Regions from separate parts of the Sessilibacter sp. MAH1 genome, predicted to be linked through region 1. Evidence: predicted binding sites of a transcription regulator. Region 1 holds the regulator's gene; each other region holds the start of a gene.

Region 1 (6,725 bases):
AGGCGTTCAAGCAGCATCAACTCGATTTACTGGTGGCGACAACGGTCATTGAAGTTGGCGTGGATGTGCCAAATGCTAGCCTGATGGTGATTGAAAATCCCGAACGCTTAGGCTTGGCCCAGTTGCATCAATTGCGCGGTCGAGTTGGGCGCGGCGAGGCCGAAAGCTCCTGCGTATTGCTGTATCAGAAGCCTTTATCCAAGGTTGCACGCAAACGTTTAGACATTATGCGCAGCACCAACGACGGCTTTGTGATCGCCGAAGAAGACCTAAAAATTCGTGGCCCCGGCGAGGTGTTAGGAACACGTCAAACCGGTGATGTGCAATTTCGCGTCGCCAATCTCGATACCCACCAAGACTTGCTCGCCAAAGCAGTAGAAATTGGCGAAACCCTGCAAAAAGAAAATCCTCGCGCGGCCCACGCCATTATCGAGCGTTGGCTGGGTCATCGTCAGCAGTTTGCCGACGTCTAGCGAAGTCACGGTTTACGTCAGCCATCTTCGACTTACTCGAACTTCAAAATCGAAAATTCGATTACCAATTTCTTCACGATTTCTATCACTTGCCGTTATTGAAATTAGCAAAGCGCCGCTGCAGCACTGCGAAGACTTGGGTAAGCCAAGTTTTACCCACACGCAATTTTACAAGCATTTGGCAGAAATCCATCAAATTCAAAGGCCATCTCTGAGCAGTGAACTACACTTAGATTTGCAGGACACCGCTGATCTCAATCAGATTGCGCAGGCAGCTGAAGCCGTGATCGATAGGTAAACATTCAAGCTATAAGAATAAAGCCGAGGAACTGAGGTGCAATTCCCAAGTAATGTTAAAAAACTCTTGGACACCAAGCAGATAAATTACACCATGACCACATACAGCAACGATACAGCAACAGCCAACCATTACCGCGACCACCATCTGCGAGACAGTAACGCAGCGCGCTCTATTTTATTGGAAGATGAGCGCGGTAAGTTGTTGGTGGTGGTGCCAGCGAACTGCCTACTAGATCTACAGCGTCTTTGCCAATTGACCAGCCGCAATTTGCACGCAGTTGACGCTAAAGAAGTTGAAAACTACATCAGCTCGAAGAATCTCGATGGCATTCCAGCGATCCCAAACATCAGTGGTTTAGAAACGGTCATTGATGAGCGCCTTACCAAAGCTCAAGAACCTATCTTGTTGGACGCCGGTAAGTCGCCACATTTGCTTGAGATCGATAACGAAGCTCTCGATCAGTTGATGGCCCACAAGGCTTCGAGCTTAGATATCGCCATTCCTATTGCTCAAATTGAGCAGGGCTTGATGTCCACCGATAACGACGTGGCCGACATTAAGCAGTCAGTCTCTAAATTCACCGCACTTCGCATCAAACAGCGCCTTGAAGACACCCTTGAGATGCCGCCGCTACCAGAAACTGCCCAGCGCATCATCAAATTAAGGGTAGACCCGGATGCAGACATCAGCGACCTGTCGTCTATTGTTGAAACCGACCCCAGCCTCGCCGCGCAAGTCGTTAGCTGGGCATCATCGCCTTATTACTCGGCTCCCGGAAAAATTCGCTCAATTCACGATGCTATAGTGCGCGTTTTAGGCTTCGACATGGTGCTCAATCTCGCTCTGGGAATTGCTCTGAGTCGAACTCTTGATATTCCTCCCAGAGGCCCACACGGCTCACAAACCTACTGGCGCACCGCGGTTTATATGGCCGCCACCATGGAAGGGTTAGTCACGGCCATTGACCGACCACATCGCCCCGGTTTTGGTCTAGCGTATCTTTCTGGCTTACTTCATAACTTCGGTTATTTGATTATTGCCGACGTCTTTCCACCGTATTTCGACCGCCTATGCAAATCGTGGGATGCCAATCCGCACGTAGATGACTCGGTGGTAGAAAAGCAGCAAATTGGCGTCAGTCGCCAGCAATTAAGCTCTTGGTTGATGGATTTGTGGAATATGCCGCAGGAGGTTGTAACCGCATTACGTCACCAAGACAACCCCGATTACGACGGTGAGCACGCCATCTACGCCAATCTTTTGTACATCTCCCATCGCATCTTGTGCTTAAGAGGCTTAGCGGACGGCCCCAAACAGCCACTGTCGCCAGAAATGCTCGCCCGCGTGCATTTGACTCAAACCGATTTAGACGAAACCCTCGATAACATTATTGAATCCGCCCTAGAGCTAGAAACCATCGCCAACGAACTCAGCCATTAATCGCAGTTTGCAAATAACCAAAAGCCCTCATCTGAGGGCTTTTTTGTGGCGTCGATCTTTGCAAAGAAAACTCGCGAACGGCTATGAAGATGCTTGATTGACTAGATCTTTCAATTGTTTTCCGGGCTTAAAAGACACGCTGTTACTGGCGGTGATTTCGATTGGCTCACCGGTCGCAGGACTGCGCCCAGTGCGAGCGGCTCGTGTTTTGGGATTAAACGATCCAAAACCCAAAATATTAACCGACTCGTTGCGACTTAATGCGTTGGTGATTTCATCGAGAATGGTGGAAATGATGTCATGTGCCTTTTCTTTGGTGATGTTGGCACTTTCGGCGACGGCGTTGACCAATTCAGTTTTATGCATGGCGAATGATTTCTCTGTTGTTGTAATTGTTAAATCTTTCTTCAAAACCACAGCAACGCTCAAAACAAGTTAAGAAATCCCTAACTAAATAACTCGCTTTGTCGCGCACTTTAAACACCTCTGGCTTTCTTTTTAGTCGAAATTATGGCTTTATCAAGCCGCTAAGGCCGTAAGATCGCAGCCAAATTGATTTACCACCTGTTTTTAAGCCAAATTTTAACGATTTGAGTTATAGCCAAAGAAGTTTGTCGAGCCATTAATGAATCTTGAGAAATACGTAACCCCAAAATCCGGCGACTGGAACGACTACCTAAAATTGATGCGAATGGATAAACCGGTGGGCAGTCTATTGTTGCTCTGGCCGGTTTATTGGGCGCTTTGGATTGCTTCAGAAGGCGAGCCCAGCGTCAGCACCCTAATTATTTTTACCCTCGGCGTCTTTGTGATGCGCTCCGCCGGATGCGTTATCAACGATTACGCCGACCGCAACTTTGATGGCAAGGTTAAGCGTACCAACCAACGTCCGCTGGCGGCTGGAAGACTATCGGAAGGCAATGCACTGTTCCTTTTTATAGCCTTGTGTGCTTTGGCCTTTGCGTTAGTGATTCTGACCAATTGGCAAACCATTGCGCTGTCATTTGCGGCATTACTACTCGCCAGTGCTTATCCATTTGCCAAGCGCTACACGCATATGCCACAGGTCGTATTAGGTGCTGCATTCTCTTGGGGAATTCCCATGGTATTTACGGCTGAAACCAACACGTTGCCAAAAACCGCTTGGGTCATTTACTTTACCAATCTGCTCTGGGTGATTGCCTACGATACCTTCTACGCCATGGTCGATCGCGATGACGACTTAAAAATTGGCGTGAAATCCACCGCGGTATTGTTTGGCGATATGGACAAGGTTATTACTGGGTGTCTACAAGTGCTGACGCTATTCGGCATGATACTGATCGGTGATAACGCCAAATTGGGTTGGATTTATTCCATTGGCGTGGCCATTTGCGCGGGTTTGTTTGTGTATCAGCAATATTTGATTCGCAATCGCGAGCGGGAGCAATGTTTCAAGGCGTTTAAGAATAATCAGTGGGTGGGTGTGGTTTTATTCGTGGCGATCGCGGCTGATTATTTGCTTTAAGCATTTAAAAATTTAGGCATTTAAAAATTTAGGCATTTAAAAATTTAGGCATCTAAGCATTACGATTTTTATGCCCTAAACCTTATGAATTCTGCGGCAATTACTAACTCATTAGACAGTTTTCGCCAATATACCTGTGTGTTTCACACAAATTACAGATTTATCACAACCAATTGCTATGATTGTCATAAAAGCGAAACAAAACCTTTATTAAATGCACCCAGCTTAAAACGCCTCCTTAAATTCACAATTCCGGTGTGCAACCATGGCCGATAAAACAATTTTGATCGTAGACGATGAATCCTCCATTCGAGATATGCTGCGTGTAGCACTTGAAATGGCGGATTATAAATGCCTTGAAGCCATGGATGCGCAGACGGCACACACCCTGATTGTGGATGAAAAGCCAGATTTGATTCTGCTCGATTGGATGTTACCTGGCACCAGCGGTATCGAATTAGCTCGTCGCCTCAAGCGCGATGAGGTTACTTCGCAAATTCCAATCATCATGCTTACCGCTAAAGGCGAGGAAGACAACAAGGTACAAGGTTTAGAAGTCGGCGCTGATGACTACATCACCAAGCCCTTCTCACCCAGAGAGCTGGTCGCTCGCTTAAAAGCAGTTTTACGTCGCACCGACTCTGCCTCTACCAGTGGCCCAATTTCGGTCGAAGGCCTAGTACTCGACCCGGTAAGCCACCGCGTTACCATCAACGAGAAACCCATCGATATGGGTCCAACCGAATACCGCTTGCTGGAGTTCTTCTTAACCCACCAAGAACGTGTGTACACTCGCGGCCAACTGCTTGACCACGTTTGGGGCGGCAACGTCTATGTGGAAGAACGCACCGTTGACGTTCACATTCGTCGCCTGCGTAAAGCCTTAACTCAAGACGACCACGACCGCTTTATTCAAACCGTGCGTGGCACCGGTTACCGTTTTTCCATCAAAGTCACCGAAAAAGCTTAAGATAAATCGCTTATACTTGAGCTTTAATGTCGTAAACCTATCACTCGAGATCACTCGTGCATCGTGGCTTTGTATCTGAATTTCGGCAATTTTTAGTCGCTATCGCAGTTGCGGCTGTACTTGGTCTCGTCATTGGTTATCCACTGTATACCTTATTGCTGGCCAATGTGTTGTACGGCGCTTGGACGCTGTACAACATGCGCAAGCTTGAGCGTTGGCTAACCACTCGCAGTATCGGCCAGGTGCCCAATGCCACCGGCTTTTGGGAGGAGGTTTATTACCAGGTCTCCAACAATCGCGAAAGGCACAACAAAGAAAAGCACCGCTTACAATCACTGATTCTTCGGGTGCAAGAAACTACCGCCGCACTCAAGGACGCGGTGATTATTTTAGACGACCAAGCGTCCATTCAATGGTGGAACCAAAGTGCCCGGCGACTGATCGGCCTACAACCGGGCGATCACGGCAAACCCATCGTTAACTACCTGCGCTCGCCGCGCTTTGTGCGCTACCTCGAAGCCGAAGATTACTCAGAACCGCTAACCATGCCGTCGGCCACCGATAGCGATCAATTCTTAAGTTTTCAAATCAACCGCTACGGCCAAGGCGACTACCTGATGGTGGTGCGCGATATTTCACGGCTGCAAAAGCTTGAACAAATGCGCAAAGACTTTATCGGTAACGTTTCTCACGAACTGCGTACACCGCTGACAGTGGTGCGGGGTTACTTAGAAACCATGGCCGATAATGCCGATTCGCTGCCCGGTGTTTGGCAAAAAGCCATCAGCCAAATGGAACAGCAATCGAAACGCATGACCTTGATCATTGAAGATCTGCTGACTTTGACACGCCTTGAAACCGACGACAGCAGCCTGCGAGAGACAAAAATTAACGTCGCCGATTTGCTGCAAAGCATCGTCCACGACGCCCAAGACCTCAGTGGCGACAAGGCTCATCAGTTTGAAATCGACGCCGACGAAGACTTTTTGTTGATTGGCGTTATCGAAGAGCTACGCAGTTGTATTTCTAACTTGGTGTACAACGCCGTGCGTTATTCACCGGCCAAAAGCCAAATCATTCTGCACGCTTACGTTGATGAAGGCGGCGGTCATATCGCCATTGAAGACCACGGCATAGGTATTGAAGCGCGCCACATTCCCAGACTTACCGAACGCTTTTATCGCGTTGACGCCAGCCGCAGCCTAGACACCGGCGGCACCGGTTTAGGGCTGGCCATTGTTAAGCACGTATTATCACGTCACCAAGCCCTTCTTGAAATTACCAGTCGAATCAACCACGGCAGCACATTTACCTGTAGCTTCCGTCTGGATCGCGTCGTTCAAGAACACCGCCCGTCATCGTTAAACGATAGCGAATAACATCGTTAATTTCAGAAGTCGTACCGACTCTGGATTTCAGAAAGCACAGTTTTGAAAACACAATTTCGAAAACACAATTTCGAAAACAGTGTTTTGCAACTATCGGTTGAACTCTCGTCCCAGTTCTAGTTTGATAAGCCCTACGGCATAGCTTTCGCAACTCGCGAAAATGGCATTAACGCTCGCAGCGTTAAACCCAGTATCACATCGAACCTGCGCTTGGATAATTTGTATGGATTTTAAGTTTGTAACCAGTGTTACCGATGTTGACGCCAACGACTGGAATCGCGTCGCCGGTGGTGATTATCCATTTTTAAGACATGAATTCTTACACGCCTTAGAAAGCAGTGGCGCAACCACCGCCGAATCCGGCTGGCAACCTTTTCACCTAACGGTTTACCAAGGAGATCAACTGATCGCTTTGCTGCCACTGTTTGTTAAAGGCCATTCCTATGGCGAATACGTATTTGATTGGGCATGGGCCGACGCCTACCACCGCAACGGCCTGCATTACTATCCAAAGCTGTTAAGTGCTATTCCTTTTACACCGGCTACCGGCCCACGTTTTTGCTTTGCCAATCATCTCGACGAACAACAGCAACAAACGTTAATGACTCAAATGGCAGAAGTGATCACCGACCAGGCTGCAAAAATA
Region 2 (6,725 bases), on a different contig from region 1:
CTTGATATTGGGTGTCGGTAATTCTAATTTTTACAATATTGTTACAGTCTTCTAACTGAAGTAATGCACCTCTGCTCGGTGACTTAGACGTTCCATAAAATACGTTTTCACCATCTGTAATTGGGTCTTCATCTGCTGGTCTTACCGCTAAAATGAATTCATTGAATTCCGGTAGATTTCTTGTACCACTCTTTTCTTCTCTTTCTAACAATCTGCATGATGCCCAATGCATCATTAACAATGGCTGGTCTGTATCTAATTCACCTGAATAAAGTTGAGTTATCCATTTTTTGAATGTGCCAGCACTTATTAGGTTTGGGTATTTATCTTGTAAAGGCGATCGCAATCGATATGAGAATTTTTGTTTAAAAAAATTCTTGAGTACATCGTCTGACGGAATTCCTTCTAAGTCTGAAAACTGTTCTTCGCACAAATCCTTAATTATTGCACTGAATGAATAACCCTGCGCCAGTTGGTTAGATTCAAATAGGTACCTGTACGTAGGTGAAACAACATATTTAGTTGTAGTGTCGACGGCCATAAGGTGTTGTTTTTAAATATTTATTTTGGGTTCTGGCGAGTTCCGAAATGTTCGGAAAGCGATTTTTGGTTACCGAACCCACGTTTAATTTTATTTTGCTTTAAAAAAAGTTGAAATGTGAATGTCCGAGATTAATTGGGCATGAACTCTCAGAAGCCGGCTCTGGGAATTTTCAAAATTTATTCATTTAGGAAGTATAACCATGTATTTAACTGACTTAATAAATAGAGTTTCAACCATGACTCTGCCGGTAGATTCCAATACTGCATTAACGTCGAAATTAGAGCTTGACGAGCGCATTATGGGCCCAATTATGAAGAACATCATGTCGCCGATTATGCGCATTATGGGCCCAATTATGAAAAACATCATGTCGCCTATTATGCGTATCATGGGCCCGATTATGAAAAACATCATGTCGCCTATTATGCGTATCATGGGCCCGATTATGAAAAACATCATGTCGCCTATTATGCGTATCATGGGCCCGATTATGAGAAGCATCATGTCGCCAATAATGTGTATCATGAAGCCGATTATGTCTCCTACCCAGAACGCACCAATTATTACATTTTCTAACAACAGCCCCTTAGGGGCTGTTTTTCAAAATTTTGAGAATATCTTTTGGACCGATGAAGATCGAGATATTCAATTTCGAGTTCGACTAGGAGGTAGTTATGACTAATGCTTGTCCTAATTATCAAATAGAAGATTGGAATCAATACGCTAATTGTCACGCACAAGTAACAACATTTGTTCAACATGAGGTTTATGTTGAATGCGCTCAGCAATTAAACGGTAATGTACTTGATATTGGCTGTGCAACAGGTAAGTTGGTTTCGTATTTAATGAGTAATCGTAATATTACCAGTTATACCGGAATAGATTTATCTATTTCAATGGTCGAATCAACAAAAAATACAATTTCGTTATTCAATTGCGATAATTTTAATGCGGTTGTAGGGGATATTGAGACTTATTGCGACGGTACCTATGATAGTGCTGTCTCCATAATGAGTTATTATTCTTGGACTGATCCAATTTTAAAACTAAAAAATATATATGCATTATTAAAGCCGGGTGGGAAATTTGTTTTGGCAACGGCTAATCAAGCTATTAATATAGCGGCATTATTAGAGCATTCTCGGCGAGAACTTGTTAGGCATCCTTTTTGGAATATTTTTAAGCAGCACAATGAATCTCTCGCGCATAATAATACAGCCAGTTTTATTAGTATGGGAGATTTGGCACGAGAATGTTTGTCGGTTGGATTTGATGTTGAATCATGCCATCAAAAGTTTTATCTTGGAGGTATGAATTTTTTGGTCTTAGTTAAACCTCAATTGTAAAAAAATTATGAATACGGATGTAAATTCTTTACAGGGAAGTAATGCTTACGCCAACATGGTTTTGGATTTTATTGAGTCTCTTGATAATTCTAAAACCATGTCTGATTTATTCCACTCGTTAGAAGTTGTCGCCAATCAGTTGGGTTTTGAGGGCGTTTCTTATACCTATATTCCTCCTGTTGTTTTAAATAATCTACAAGAAAACTCGCCAGTGTTTGTTAAGTCTGATACTTTCAGTGACGGATTTATTTCCCAGTACGAGGAAGATAATCTGGGTGAGCACGACTTTGTCATTAAATGCGTTTTGAATAATGATCTGAAGCCTGTTCATTGGTGGCAAGCAGTTGAACAGAGACGAGTGGATAGGGACGAAAAGAGACTCATTGAGATTGCCAGATCCGATTATCAAATTGAAAACGCTATTTCTATTCCCACTTTTAAAAATGGCGATAGTATTGCTGGTGTTAGTATTACTAGCTCCGAAGAAAAATATTATTTCGATAAGCTTTTTGATGAACGAATACAATTGTTTAGTCGGTTGTGCCGAATCTTCAGCGATCGTATTATTTTAACGCCGCAGTACCAAGCTAATTTTTATCTGCCTTTCTTGAAAAAACTCTCCTTTACAGAAAAGCAACTACTACTTCTTTTAGCCGAAGGAATTCCATTAAAGAGGGCTGCTGAAAAAGCAAACATACAATACAAGTATGCCGGTAACGTAGTTGAGAGGTTGAGGGTGAAATTTGGCGATGTATCTAGGGAGAGATTGTTTTATATAGCAGGTTTAATTAGGTTCCACTCTCTAGTAAACATTGGGTTATGAAAAGTGCTTGTTGTTATTGATGTCTTGATCAAGGCTTTTATCGAGGCTATCGGAAATTAAAAGTTCCGGTGAATTCCTTTTCATCCGGTCAGTGAAATTTTTACAGAGGTGTAAATGGCCCGCTTATAATTATTAATGTATTTGCAGTTAGTTGGTTTAGAATTTAACTGCGATTGCCTTCAACAGTGCCTTCAAAACCTTCCACAGTATTTTGAAATGTTCCTGTGAAAGATCCGTCTTCTGAGATGGAAATTTGAAATGTTGTTGCTTCCCCAAATACGCCACCAGACGCACCCGCGGCTGTAGCATCACCACGGCTATTAATACTTCCTCCGAAACCAAACGGACCATCATCACCGGTACCACTTCCCATTAACTCTCCCGATGCATTAATCGTGAAGGTATAATTGCCACCAAAGCTCTCACCATCCTCCTCACCGAGAAAAGTACCTTGATATTGCCCGGCAAACTGGCTAATTAATGTCGTACTAAGATGGGCTTGGGCGCTAAGCACGGATACTAGGTTGCGTGCTCCGGCTGTAGTGAACGTTGTTAAATCGGTAATAGCTGTTTGCACTTGGCCATCTTCGGTGAAGTTTGCCACGCTCAAGGTGAAATCGATTTCTATATTAATCGCAGCGTCGCTAACGCCTTCAACTATACGGATACCGTTGGATGGGTCAGCGTCGTCATCCAGCGTTTGTAAAAATCGAGCGATATTGGTGACTGTTGGATCGGTTTCGTCTTCGGCATCTGTCACCAAATCTACCGGCGTAATTATTGGGGCTCCAAGTGTACTACCAATTATAATATCCCCAATACTGAAAATTATTTCGCTACCAATCTCGTAAGTGAAGGTACCATTTTCATCGGTAACACCTGTTTGCTCACCAGAAACATAGGTAAGCCCTTCCACAGCCTCATCTAAAAAAACTCCCTGTGCTGTTTCTGGTGATCTTTGGCCCTTCGAGCCACCGCAGCCAGATAGTAATAAACTACCCGACAGTAAATAAATTAATTCTCGTTTCATTTTAGATTCCCTATTTGGTTTTGTTATTTTGAATAAGAAAATGCTAAAACGCTCTTTCAATAAGAACTAGATGGAAATTTCCATCTAGTTTTTTGAGAAATAAGGAGTTTTTGGATTGTTCCTATTTTAAGAAATTATTTTATAGTTCTGCGAAATTAAACTTGGTTGATGCTATAATTTATTGTTGTAACGAGGCTTAAAAAGTAGCTTGAGTTGTTTTTATTGCTAACACTTTTTTCTTGTTACATGCCTGCGGACTTTTTATAAGAGTTTTTGCGTGGAATTCGCAAAAACGGCGCTTAGATTGATTATATGGATTGCTGTTGTGGAAAAGGTTAAGCGTTTTGTTTGGGAATTTTGGTTGTTTGGCTTGAAGCAGGCTTATGCGTGTTTGTTTGGTGGGTTTTTGTTAGGGGTTATTATTGTAACTAAGATTTGGTATCCCTTTGAGTCGTTACATCGCTACGATTTTATCTTTTTGTCAGCGGTGGTTTTTCAGCTTTTTTTGTTGGCAACTAAGCTTGAGACGTTGCGCGAGTCGTTGGTTATTGTGATTTTTCACATTGTTGCAACGCTTATGGAGTTGTTTAAAACTTCTGACGCAATAGGTTCTTGGACGTATCCAGAAGATTATGTTTTGGGTATTGGTAATGTACCCTTGTTCACGGGGTTTATGTACAGCGCTGTGGGTAGTTATATTGCTAGAATTTGGCGAATTTTTGATTTTCGCTTTGATTATTATCCACGTTTTGGAATAACACTTATTTTAGCTCTGTTGGTGTATGCGAATTTTTTTACGCATCATTTTATTGTGGATTTTCGGTGGATTATATTAGCGTTGATTGTTGGTTGTTTTTATAAATCCAATATTTATTTTCGAGTCGATAAACAGTATCGCGCCATGCCGTTGTTGTTAGGTTGGTTTTTAGTGGCGTTATTTATTTGGTTTGCCGAAAATATATCAACCTATGCAAGTGTGTGGGTTTATCCCAATCAACAGCAGGGTTGGCAGTTGGTTTCTTTTTCAAAGTTGATTGCTTGGTATTTATTAATGTACGTGAGTTTTGTGTTGGTTACCTGTGTGAATACAATTCGTAAAATCTCTGATTAAAACCTTTGCATTAAATACACGCTAGAAAATTAAAGTACCATGCTTAATAACGTTAGTTCTGCAATAATGTTTTGATGTTGAAATTGGCGACACTTCTTGGTGTCGCTAGCAGCTTTGGGTTAGTCAAAGTTTTTTATTTTTAATCAACGATTCACGTTCTCTTATTACGTCTTCTTGTCTTAAAACCGTCATATGTTAGAAAAACCCACAATGTATTCTTATCTATAAGGGGGCTCTAACAGTTATACTTCAATACCCCGAATTCACGATCAAAATAGTCAGTGCTGAATAAGATTCAACAGTAGGAGCGGTTGAATTTGTCTTTGTGGTGTTTGTTCAGCACGATTGTAATAACGCTTGAATAATTATTTAAAGGAATCTTCCATGGACATGAAAAAGTTAGTCGTGGCAGCACCCTTACTCTCGTTGAGTATGGGCGCCAGCGCCGGCATGGTATTAACAGGAATATTTGACGGCCCTTTACCCGGTGGTTTACCTAAAGGCTACGAAGTTTATGTAACCGAAGACATTGCCGATGCGTCATTGTACGGCCTTGGTTCGGCAAATAACGGCGGTGGTAGCGACGGTCAAGAGTTCACCTTTTCTCCGGTTAGTTTGAGTGCTGGCAGTTATGTATATGTTGTTACCGACAGCGTTTCTTTTTCGGATTTTTTTGGTGTAACGCCTGAGTTTGTTTTTGAATCCGGTTCGGCGAGCATTAATGGTGATGACGCTATTGAGTTGTTCTTTAACGGCAGTGTTGTCGATTTGTTCGGTGAAGTAGACGTTGATGGCACCGGCCAACCGTGGGAATACCTAGACGGTTGGGCTTATCGTTTAAGTGGTTCGGTGGCAAGCAGCACTTTTGATATTACTGAGTGGAGTTTCAGCGGGCCAAACGCCTACGATGGTGAAACCAGCAACGCCACAGCGGCCAATCCTTTGCCTTTGGCAACCTTTACCACTGTCGGCGGCGGCGATGATGACGACGACACTCCGCCACCGGTTGAGATTGGCGCGTGTTTTAGCGATGCGACTTTGATCAGTGCTATTCAAGGTGATGGCGCAAGCGTTACCACTACAGATACTGTAGTTGTTGAAGGTATTATCACTGGTTTACGTGATAATGGTTATTTCCTACAAGAAGAACCTAGCGATTCTGATGGTAATGCGGCAACGTCTGAAGGTATCTTCGTTTTTGCAACCATTTTAGATGAGTTAGAAGTTGGTGATACCGCTCGTGTTTTGGGTGTTCCTTCAGAATTCTTTAACAACAGTCAAATCACCGCCGAGCAACAATTAGATTGTGGTGTTGCGGCTGAGTCTGTCATTCCTGCATTTATTCCAATGCCATACGAAGGTCAACTTGATCTTGAAACCGTAGAAGGCATGGTTGCAACCGTTACCGACGCAACAATCTATAGCCTTGATAATTTCACCCGCTTTGGTGAAATGTTCTTGAGTGATTCTGTTAAGTTAACTCCAACCGAAGCCGGTGCGCCGTTCAGCCCTGAATATGACGCGGCTGTTGCTAATGCCAGTGCGAACATTTTGTTGATTGACGACAATAATGGTCGAACCTTCCCAGATGAAATCAGCTATTACTCAACACCAGAATTTGATGGTTTGAATTACGATAACGCTCCTCGCGTAGGTGAAACGGTTTCTGCTACTGGTCCTGTGATGTTCTCTTTTGGTAACTATCGCATCAACCCAGTAAAAGAGACCTTCTCAATTGCATCTACTCGTACCGCGGCGCCTGATTTAATTCCTGCCGATGTTACTGTCGCAAGTTTTAACGTGTTGAACTACTTTAATGGCCTTGTACTGGACAACGGTAGTGTAACCTTCGACTACCCAGCCAACCGTGG
Region 3 (6,725 bases), on a different contig from region 1:
CATCACTAGCTCCGGTTGGTATCGAATAAGAATGCTTTCCTTGAGTTTTTAACGTATTTTTTATTTCTACGAAAATATTCTCCAGATTTGAAAAGTACTCTTGTGGGCTGTAGAGGTGAATCTTGGCTCCGGCCAAATTATCAAGAAAATAATTGCCATCAATCTCTAAGGAATTTTCTTTTCTTAAAACCAAGTGAGCTTCCAAGCCTAATTGAGCACAAACAAGAGCTGTTGCTCGACAATGGTTAGACTGAATACCACCACAAGTTATTAACGCGCTAGATCCCTCCTTTAGCGCTCTAGCAACGATGTATTCGAGCTTCCTAACTTTATTTCCAGTTAAAAAACTTCCCGTAAAATCGTCCCTTTTCAACCAAATATTTGGACCACCGATTTTTTTGCTCAGTTTTTCGAGAAAGACCAACGGAGTTGGTGTATTGGCTAAATTTATTTTTTCTGGGAATTGATCGAACATGGAAAGATATCCATTATCTGATTTGAAAGAGTAATAAGCGTGATAGAAAGAAGGGAGCGGACTCCATGAGAATCCGCTAAAAACTAAGGAAATTAACCAGAAACTTTCTTGATTGTACCCTTAGGCAATACTGCGTGAACAAAGGCTCTTTGAAAGCGAAGTTGAACATTGTCTGCGGCTTCGACGGTAATATACTCCTCGTCTACCTTGACAATTTTAGCTAACAGGCCGCTACCCATAACAACCTCATCACCTTTACTTAAAGAAGAGATAAGATCTTTATGTTCTTTTTGACGTTTACGTTGAGGGCGGATGATGAATAAATACATCAACAAAAACATTCCGCCAAACATGGCCAAAGTTATAAATTGATTCGGCTCACCAGGTGCGGTTTGTGACTGCGCGAAGGCTGAAGGAAAGAAAAAGCTCATTAAAACGACTCACTAAATCTACATTATTAAAATGGAGCAGTAATGTAACTTTTCCTGAAAACCAAGGCAAATTGAAATACGGTATGGTTAATAAATAGGCTATAGAAGTGGGAACAACTCATGCTCTGAAACAGCCCGTCTTCTAACAATCACTAAAAGATAAGCTGCCAGACATCAGAAGTTTTATATGCAACTAGGCATAATCTCTGAATAACTTACGAAATGTACTCGGAGACAATCCAGTCCAACGCTTAAACGCGTTTGTAAAACTGGTACGATCAGAGAAATCTAATGCGGTAGATATGCTGTCAATACTCGCATTCTGCTCAATTAGGAAATCGATTGAGTAATGGAATCGAACCTTGTCTCGCAACTCGGCAAAGCTTATTTCTTGCTGCTGGAGACGACGTTGCAGAGTCCGTTTTGAAAGGCCAAGCTCTCCGGCAACATCACCAATCCCTAAAGGAGATTTACCAACTCGGGTTTTCAGAACTTCAACTACTTTACCTGCAACACCGTAGGCCTCAGGTAAACGTGCTTCAAGAAGATAGTCGTCAAAATGTTTAACTCCGGGAGTGGAAAAACTGTCTTCTTCAGACTTTTGCTCACGAAGTGAAGTTTGTTCTTCAATCATTTTGGCTACTCCTTTTGCCATCAAGCTAATGGATTCTAGATCTTCGATGTTGTATTTTCGGGATTTTTGTGTGGAGAAAAAACAAATCATCCCAAAGAATTCACCGTGAACAATAAGATTCTCGGTAATTAACTTTTGAACACTGCTTCCATTATAAGACACCTTGTGAGCGGCATTTGTGACAAATCTATCACTTTGAATGGGGCATGAACCTTCTGAATCGAGAACTGCAGAGATAAATGGGTCGTTAACTTGCATTAACTGCCCTTCGAACAAATTGGTGATGTCAGATTCACAGGCGATGATTCGGACAACCCCACCGATTCTTTGACCAATGAAACCGTTCTCACACTCAAACATTCTTGCACCGGCTTCAATATACGAACGCAGTAATGAACGTAGCGTTGAGGGTGGAAGCGTTAATAATTCAACAAAGCACCGCAACCGGTCTACAAAACTAGAAAAGTTATAGCGATCTAAGTCAACAAGAAGATCTGGAGAACTCAGTTCGATACCAGTATTTTTCAAAGGTACCCTCTCCCACCACGTTTAACTGCTAAGCACTGAAGCATTATAGACTGAAAAATAAACACATTTATTCTCTATTAGAAAAGTATGTGAGCAAGAGCAATCGCTATAAATTTTGTTGTATTTGACCCAAAAGCTAGACACAACCTTAATTAGATTCATGCTAATGATTATATCAATTCTAATTAAGGTCAATTTATTAGGATGAATATATCAAAAAGAGATAGTTATTAGCAGAGTGTTATTATAATTCATTTTATGAATATTAGATTTTTACAAATAGCTGCAACTTCAAACAGTTGATGCAAAATTAGGCGCCAACGCTTAAAACTAGAACCCATAAGATCATTTTTTATTGTGAAATAGATAATTTAACCATAGCTGTTTTTGATGTTTTTGCAGGACAAATGCATTTTAAAAATTGCATAACATTGAGGATAAAACCTCTAAATAATACCCGGTATTTGGGTATAAATTTATTTCGTTATTAATTAGAAAATCAGGATTAACAGGAATTTAAAAAGATTACTAAAAGTGGGTAATACCAATTTAGAAAATTATATTTGCTACAAAATTCACAAAATAAAATGGAGAAAACAGCGGAAGGGAGAACAAAAATTCTATTTAATGCTGATACTTACTCAAAAATAAGAACCAGCATCCTCAATGACTTTCAACAATAGATAAATAGCTATTGAAGTTGAGACAACACCTCTAACAGTACTTCGTGGTGGTTATTTGTTTTGAATTTATCCAATACTTTTACCAAACGACCTTCACTATCGATAATAAACGTAGTACGAACAATACCCATAAATTCTTTACCCATAAAATTTTTGAGCTGCCATACGCCATATTTTTCTGCAATCTGATGATCTTCATCGGCCAACAAATCAAAATTTAACGATTGCTTATCGGCAAATTTTTCCAATCGCGAAACAGGATCAGGGCTTAAGCCAAGCACCACAACATCTCGCGCTGCAAGTTCGGCTTGAATATCTCTAAGTCCACAAGCTTGGGTGGTACATCCCGGCGTTGATGCCTTTGGATAAAAATAAACCACAACCCATTTTTCGCCACGAAATTGTTTTAAAGAAACCTCTTCGCCTCGTTGATTCTGTAAGCTAAATACTGGGGCCAAATTACCGATTTTAGGATATGTCATCTTATTCTCTTTGTTCAAATTTCAATTCGATAACTCAATCGTAACAAACAAAAAAGGCCCAGCAAATGCTGAGCCTTTTTGAGAAGCTAATTAAGATAACTATTAAGGAAGTAAGTGAGCTACTGCATCACGCTCTTCTTTAAGTTCATCTTCAGTCGCTTTCATTTTCGCGACAGAGAACTCATTAAGTTCAACGCCTTGAACAATAGTCCAATCGCCATCTTTACATACACAAGGGAATGAGTAGATCAAACCTTTGTCGATGCCATAGCTACCATCGCTATAAACGCCCATAGAAACCCAATCGCCTTCTACAGAACCAAGAGCCCAATCGCGCATATGGAAAATTGCAGCGTTTGCAGCAGATGCAGCAGAAGAAGCACCACGAGCATCAATAATTGCTGCACCGCGTTTTTGTACGGTTGGGATAAAGTCGGCTTCATACCATGCTTGGTCGATCAAAGACATTGCATCGGTGCCGTCAACGGTGGTTTGGTGAATGTCTGGGTACTGAGTTGAAGAGTGGTTGCCCCAGATTACCAAGTTTTTAACATCGTTGATGGATTTGCCAGTTTTTTGAGCAAGCTGAGTTAGAGCACGGTTGTGATCTAGGCGCGTCATTGCGGTGAACTGACGCGGGTTAAGGTCTGGCGCATTACGTTGAGCAATTAAAGCGTTAGTGTTTGCTGGGTTACCAACAACAAGAACTTTAACGCCACGTGAAGCGTTGTCGTTTAACGCTTTGCCTTGAGCAGAGAAAATAGCAGCGTTTGCTTCAAGAAGATCTTTACGCTCCATACCTGGACCACGAGGACGAGCACCCACTAACAAAGCAAAATCTGCATCTTTAAATGCAACATTGGCATCGTCAGTGCATACCATACCGGCAAGTAATGGGAATGCACAGTCATCAAGCTCCATTGCAACGCCTTTAAGAGCGCCTAACGCTGGAGTAATTTCCAACATTTGTAAAATCACAGGTTGATCTGGACCAAGCATTTCCCCAGCTGCAATTCTAAATAAAAGTGAATAACTAATTTGGCCCGCTGCGCCGGTTACGGCAACACGTACTGGTGATTTCACTGTATTTCTCCATTCATGTTTTGAAGTTGACAACCGCTTGCGGCTGTTGAAGAGGTGCGCCAATTATAGGTATTTGGCGGTAATTTTCACCTGTAAAAGATTGGGCTTTATTCAATTTTGTTAGAATTGAACAAAATTTCACCCAAACCGATACTTTTCCTGCAATTTATCACATAGTTTCGGACTATATTGCTACTAAAGTCTAGAATAGGTATCGACCAATCTTTGGTATAAAACCTCCGAAAATACGCCATTAACGCACTCTTCTTGTTTTAATTCTTCCAAAATATCCTGTAGCCATTCATTATCTTCACGGCCTTTCCAAGTTTTTTGGTAACTGCCATCTTGGTATCCATTATCTTGGCGAAAACGATTCAATACGTTCTTACCAACATAGGTTCTATAGAGTTCAGCAAAATCGAGTTCTGCTAAATTCAGTAATTGAAGAAATAAACCAAAATTAAACGTTTTTTCAACCAAAACCTGCCCTGTAAATTTCTCAAGTAGAGTCTTAAAATCAGAGTCGATCGATTGGATAGTAGAAGCGTTCTGAAATTCATTCACAACATAGTCTGCTGCGGAATTTGTATCCGAATGTGATTCAAGCACCATGCTTAAACCAAAATGCCAGATATCAATCAGCTCTAACTGAACCTGCTTGATATCTGGAGTCTGTTTTTTCCACCATTTCCACCCGTAATGATCCAGCAATTCGGCACACTCCACCCAAACTGCACGGTACCATTCAAAACGTTGGTTACGCCAATCCTCATGAACTTTTGTATTGATCTGATTTTGTAAGTTGAGCATTTCTGCCACTTGGGTTTTATTCATGAACAGCAGGACCTAATAATTAAAGAAAATTTAACTTAAGGAACCTCTGATTAACTCATCAATGATTTAATCAGAGGTTCCTTAACGATTTACTAATAAACCTAAGAGCAAATTAAATATGAAATCGGACTGATCATAATGTCATCATAATTCCACAATTTGCTCATTAAAATGTAATAACTCAGTTTTAGAGTATTTCCAGCTTAGGGAAGAAACTGATGAAACTATTGCAAAACATTCATGCTTTTGATGTAGCAACCTTCGAACGTTGCCATAATTTTAAATATTACCGAAGCATTTCTAAAGCAAGTCGATGGGTTTCTAAATCCGCCGATGGCCAGCTTTATGCAATCGCGGCTATGTTTATGGCAGTCTATGGTTATGTCAACTTTTTACCAAAGGTATTTGCAGCCTTTGCTATAGAACGCTCGACCTACTACTTTTTGAAGAATCGATTCAAACGTAATCGCCCACCACAAGCCCTACCCAACTTTCAATCCCTTGTAATTCCATCAGACCAATTTAGCTTTCCTTCGGGGCACACGTCAGCAGCCTTTATGATGGCCCTTCTTTTAGGAAGCCTTTTTCCTGCCGTTTATTATCTGCTACTTTGCTGGGCCAGTACCGTTGGATTATCAAGAGTCATGCTCGGTGTGCATTTCCCAACAGATATTGTCGCTGGCGCATCACTAGGAAGTGCGTGCTCGCTACTTGTTCTTAACGCGTTTTAATGTAAATTTCCGCCAAAGTTTATCAATTGAAACTCTTTGGCCAGCTGGTTCTCGATTAACATTCAAAGAATGAATCGAAAACAACCACAGCGATAAAGTTCTCTTAAGTACAATATAAGGTTTATTGATGAAGATTCTCTACGGTGTGCAAGGCACCGGTAATGGGCACATCACCCGCGCCAGAGCGCTATCAGCAGCTTTTTCGAGTTTTCCAAACATTGAAGTAGATTATCTGTTCAGCGGACGTGATCGAAATAAATATTTCGATATGCAACCCTTCAATAATTGGCAATGTTTGGATGGTCTAACATTTGTTCATAAATCTGGAAAAATAGACCCTATTGCCACTGTTAAAAAAAATCGTATCCGTCAGTTAGTAAGAGATATTAAAACAATAAATCTTGACGACTATGATCTAATTCTAACGGATTTTGAGCCTATAACTGCATGGTCAGGCAAGCGTAACAACAAAACTGTTATTGGCGTCGGTCATCAATATGCATTTGATTTTAATATTCCCAAAAAAGGCGAAAACCTCTTCACCAAGGGAATTATGCGTAATTTTGCGCCCGCAAAAATTGGTTTAGGCCTCCATTGGCATCACTTTGGTTACCCGATTTTGCCCCCCATTGCAGACATTCCAAACTCAGATACACCCGTAGCCGAGAATAAAGTTTTGGTATATCTAGGTTTTGAAGATCAACAAAAAGTAATCGATACTCTCAGGCCTATTTCTGACTATGAGTTTTATTTTTACGGCGAATTTGACTCCATAATTGATGATGAAAACCTTCATTTAAGGCCACTGAGCCGAGAGGGATTTAAGTCCGATTTAAAGTCAGCT

What was found. Region 1 encodes PhoB, which activates phosphate uptake and scavenging genes when phosphate is short. Its sites were predicted from a motif close to TGTCATAAANNTGTAACA; they were not measured.
Region 2: the regulator PhoB is predicted to act here: its motif matches at 5,030-5,047, upstream of ACYQ28_RS18560 (ExeM/NucH family extracellular endonuclease).
Region 3: the regulator PhoB is predicted to act here: its motif matches at 5,290-5,307, upstream of ACYQ28_RS02750 (phosphatase PAP2 family protein).

Annotation. Positions count from the first base shown of each region.
Region 1 covers NZ_BAAGIC010000005.1:125,484-132,208, forward strand. The annotation lists gene recG (ATP-dependent DNA helicase RecG) at 1-473, shown strand, start outside; gene ACYQ28_RS07035 (hypothetical protein) at 460-771, shown strand; gene ACYQ28_RS07040 (HDOD domain-containing protein) at 865-2,214, shown strand; gene ACYQ28_RS07045 (HU family DNA-binding protein) at 2,296-2,580, opposite strand; gene ubiA (4-hydroxybenzoate octaprenyltransferase) at 2,840-3,721, shown strand; gene phoB (phosphate regulon transcriptional regulator PhoB) at 3,987-4,691, shown strand; gene phoR (phosphate regulon sensor histidine kinase PhoR) at 4,748-6,070, shown strand; gene ACYQ28_RS07065 (GNAT family N-acetyltransferase) at 6,303-6,725, shown strand, end outside.
Region 2 covers NZ_BAAGIC010000029.1:2,307-9,031, reverse strand. The annotation lists partial or broken gene ACYQ28_RS18590 (hypothetical protein) at 1-541, opposite strand, end outside; gene ACYQ28_RS18585 (hypothetical protein) at 780-1,226, shown strand; gene ACYQ28_RS18580 (class I SAM-dependent methyltransferase) at 1,219-1,890, shown strand; gene ACYQ28_RS18575 (helix-turn-helix transcriptional regulator) at 1,898-2,713, shown strand; gene ACYQ28_RS18570 (hypothetical protein) at 2,877-3,743, opposite strand; gene ACYQ28_RS18565 (DUF817 domain-containing protein) at 4,021-4,854, shown strand; gene ACYQ28_RS18560 (ExeM/NucH family extracellular endonuclease) at 5,239-6,725, shown strand, end outside.
Region 3 covers NZ_BAAGIC010000002.1:182,015-188,739, reverse strand. The annotation lists gene ACYQ28_RS02780 (D-cysteine desulfhydrase family protein) at 1-475, opposite strand, end outside; gene yajC (preprotein translocase subunit YajC) at 568-906, opposite strand; gene ACYQ28_RS02770 (helix-turn-helix domain-containing protein) at 1,100-2,068, opposite strand; gene bcp (thioredoxin-dependent thiol peroxidase) at 2,760-3,233, opposite strand; gene ACYQ28_RS02760 (malate dehydrogenase) at 3,336-4,316, opposite strand; gene ACYQ28_RS02755 (dUTP diphosphatase) at 4,512-5,150, opposite strand; gene ACYQ28_RS02750 (phosphatase PAP2 family protein) at 5,369-5,881, shown strand; gene ACYQ28_RS02745 (MJ1255/VC2487 family glycosyltransferase) at 6,009-6,725, shown strand, end outside.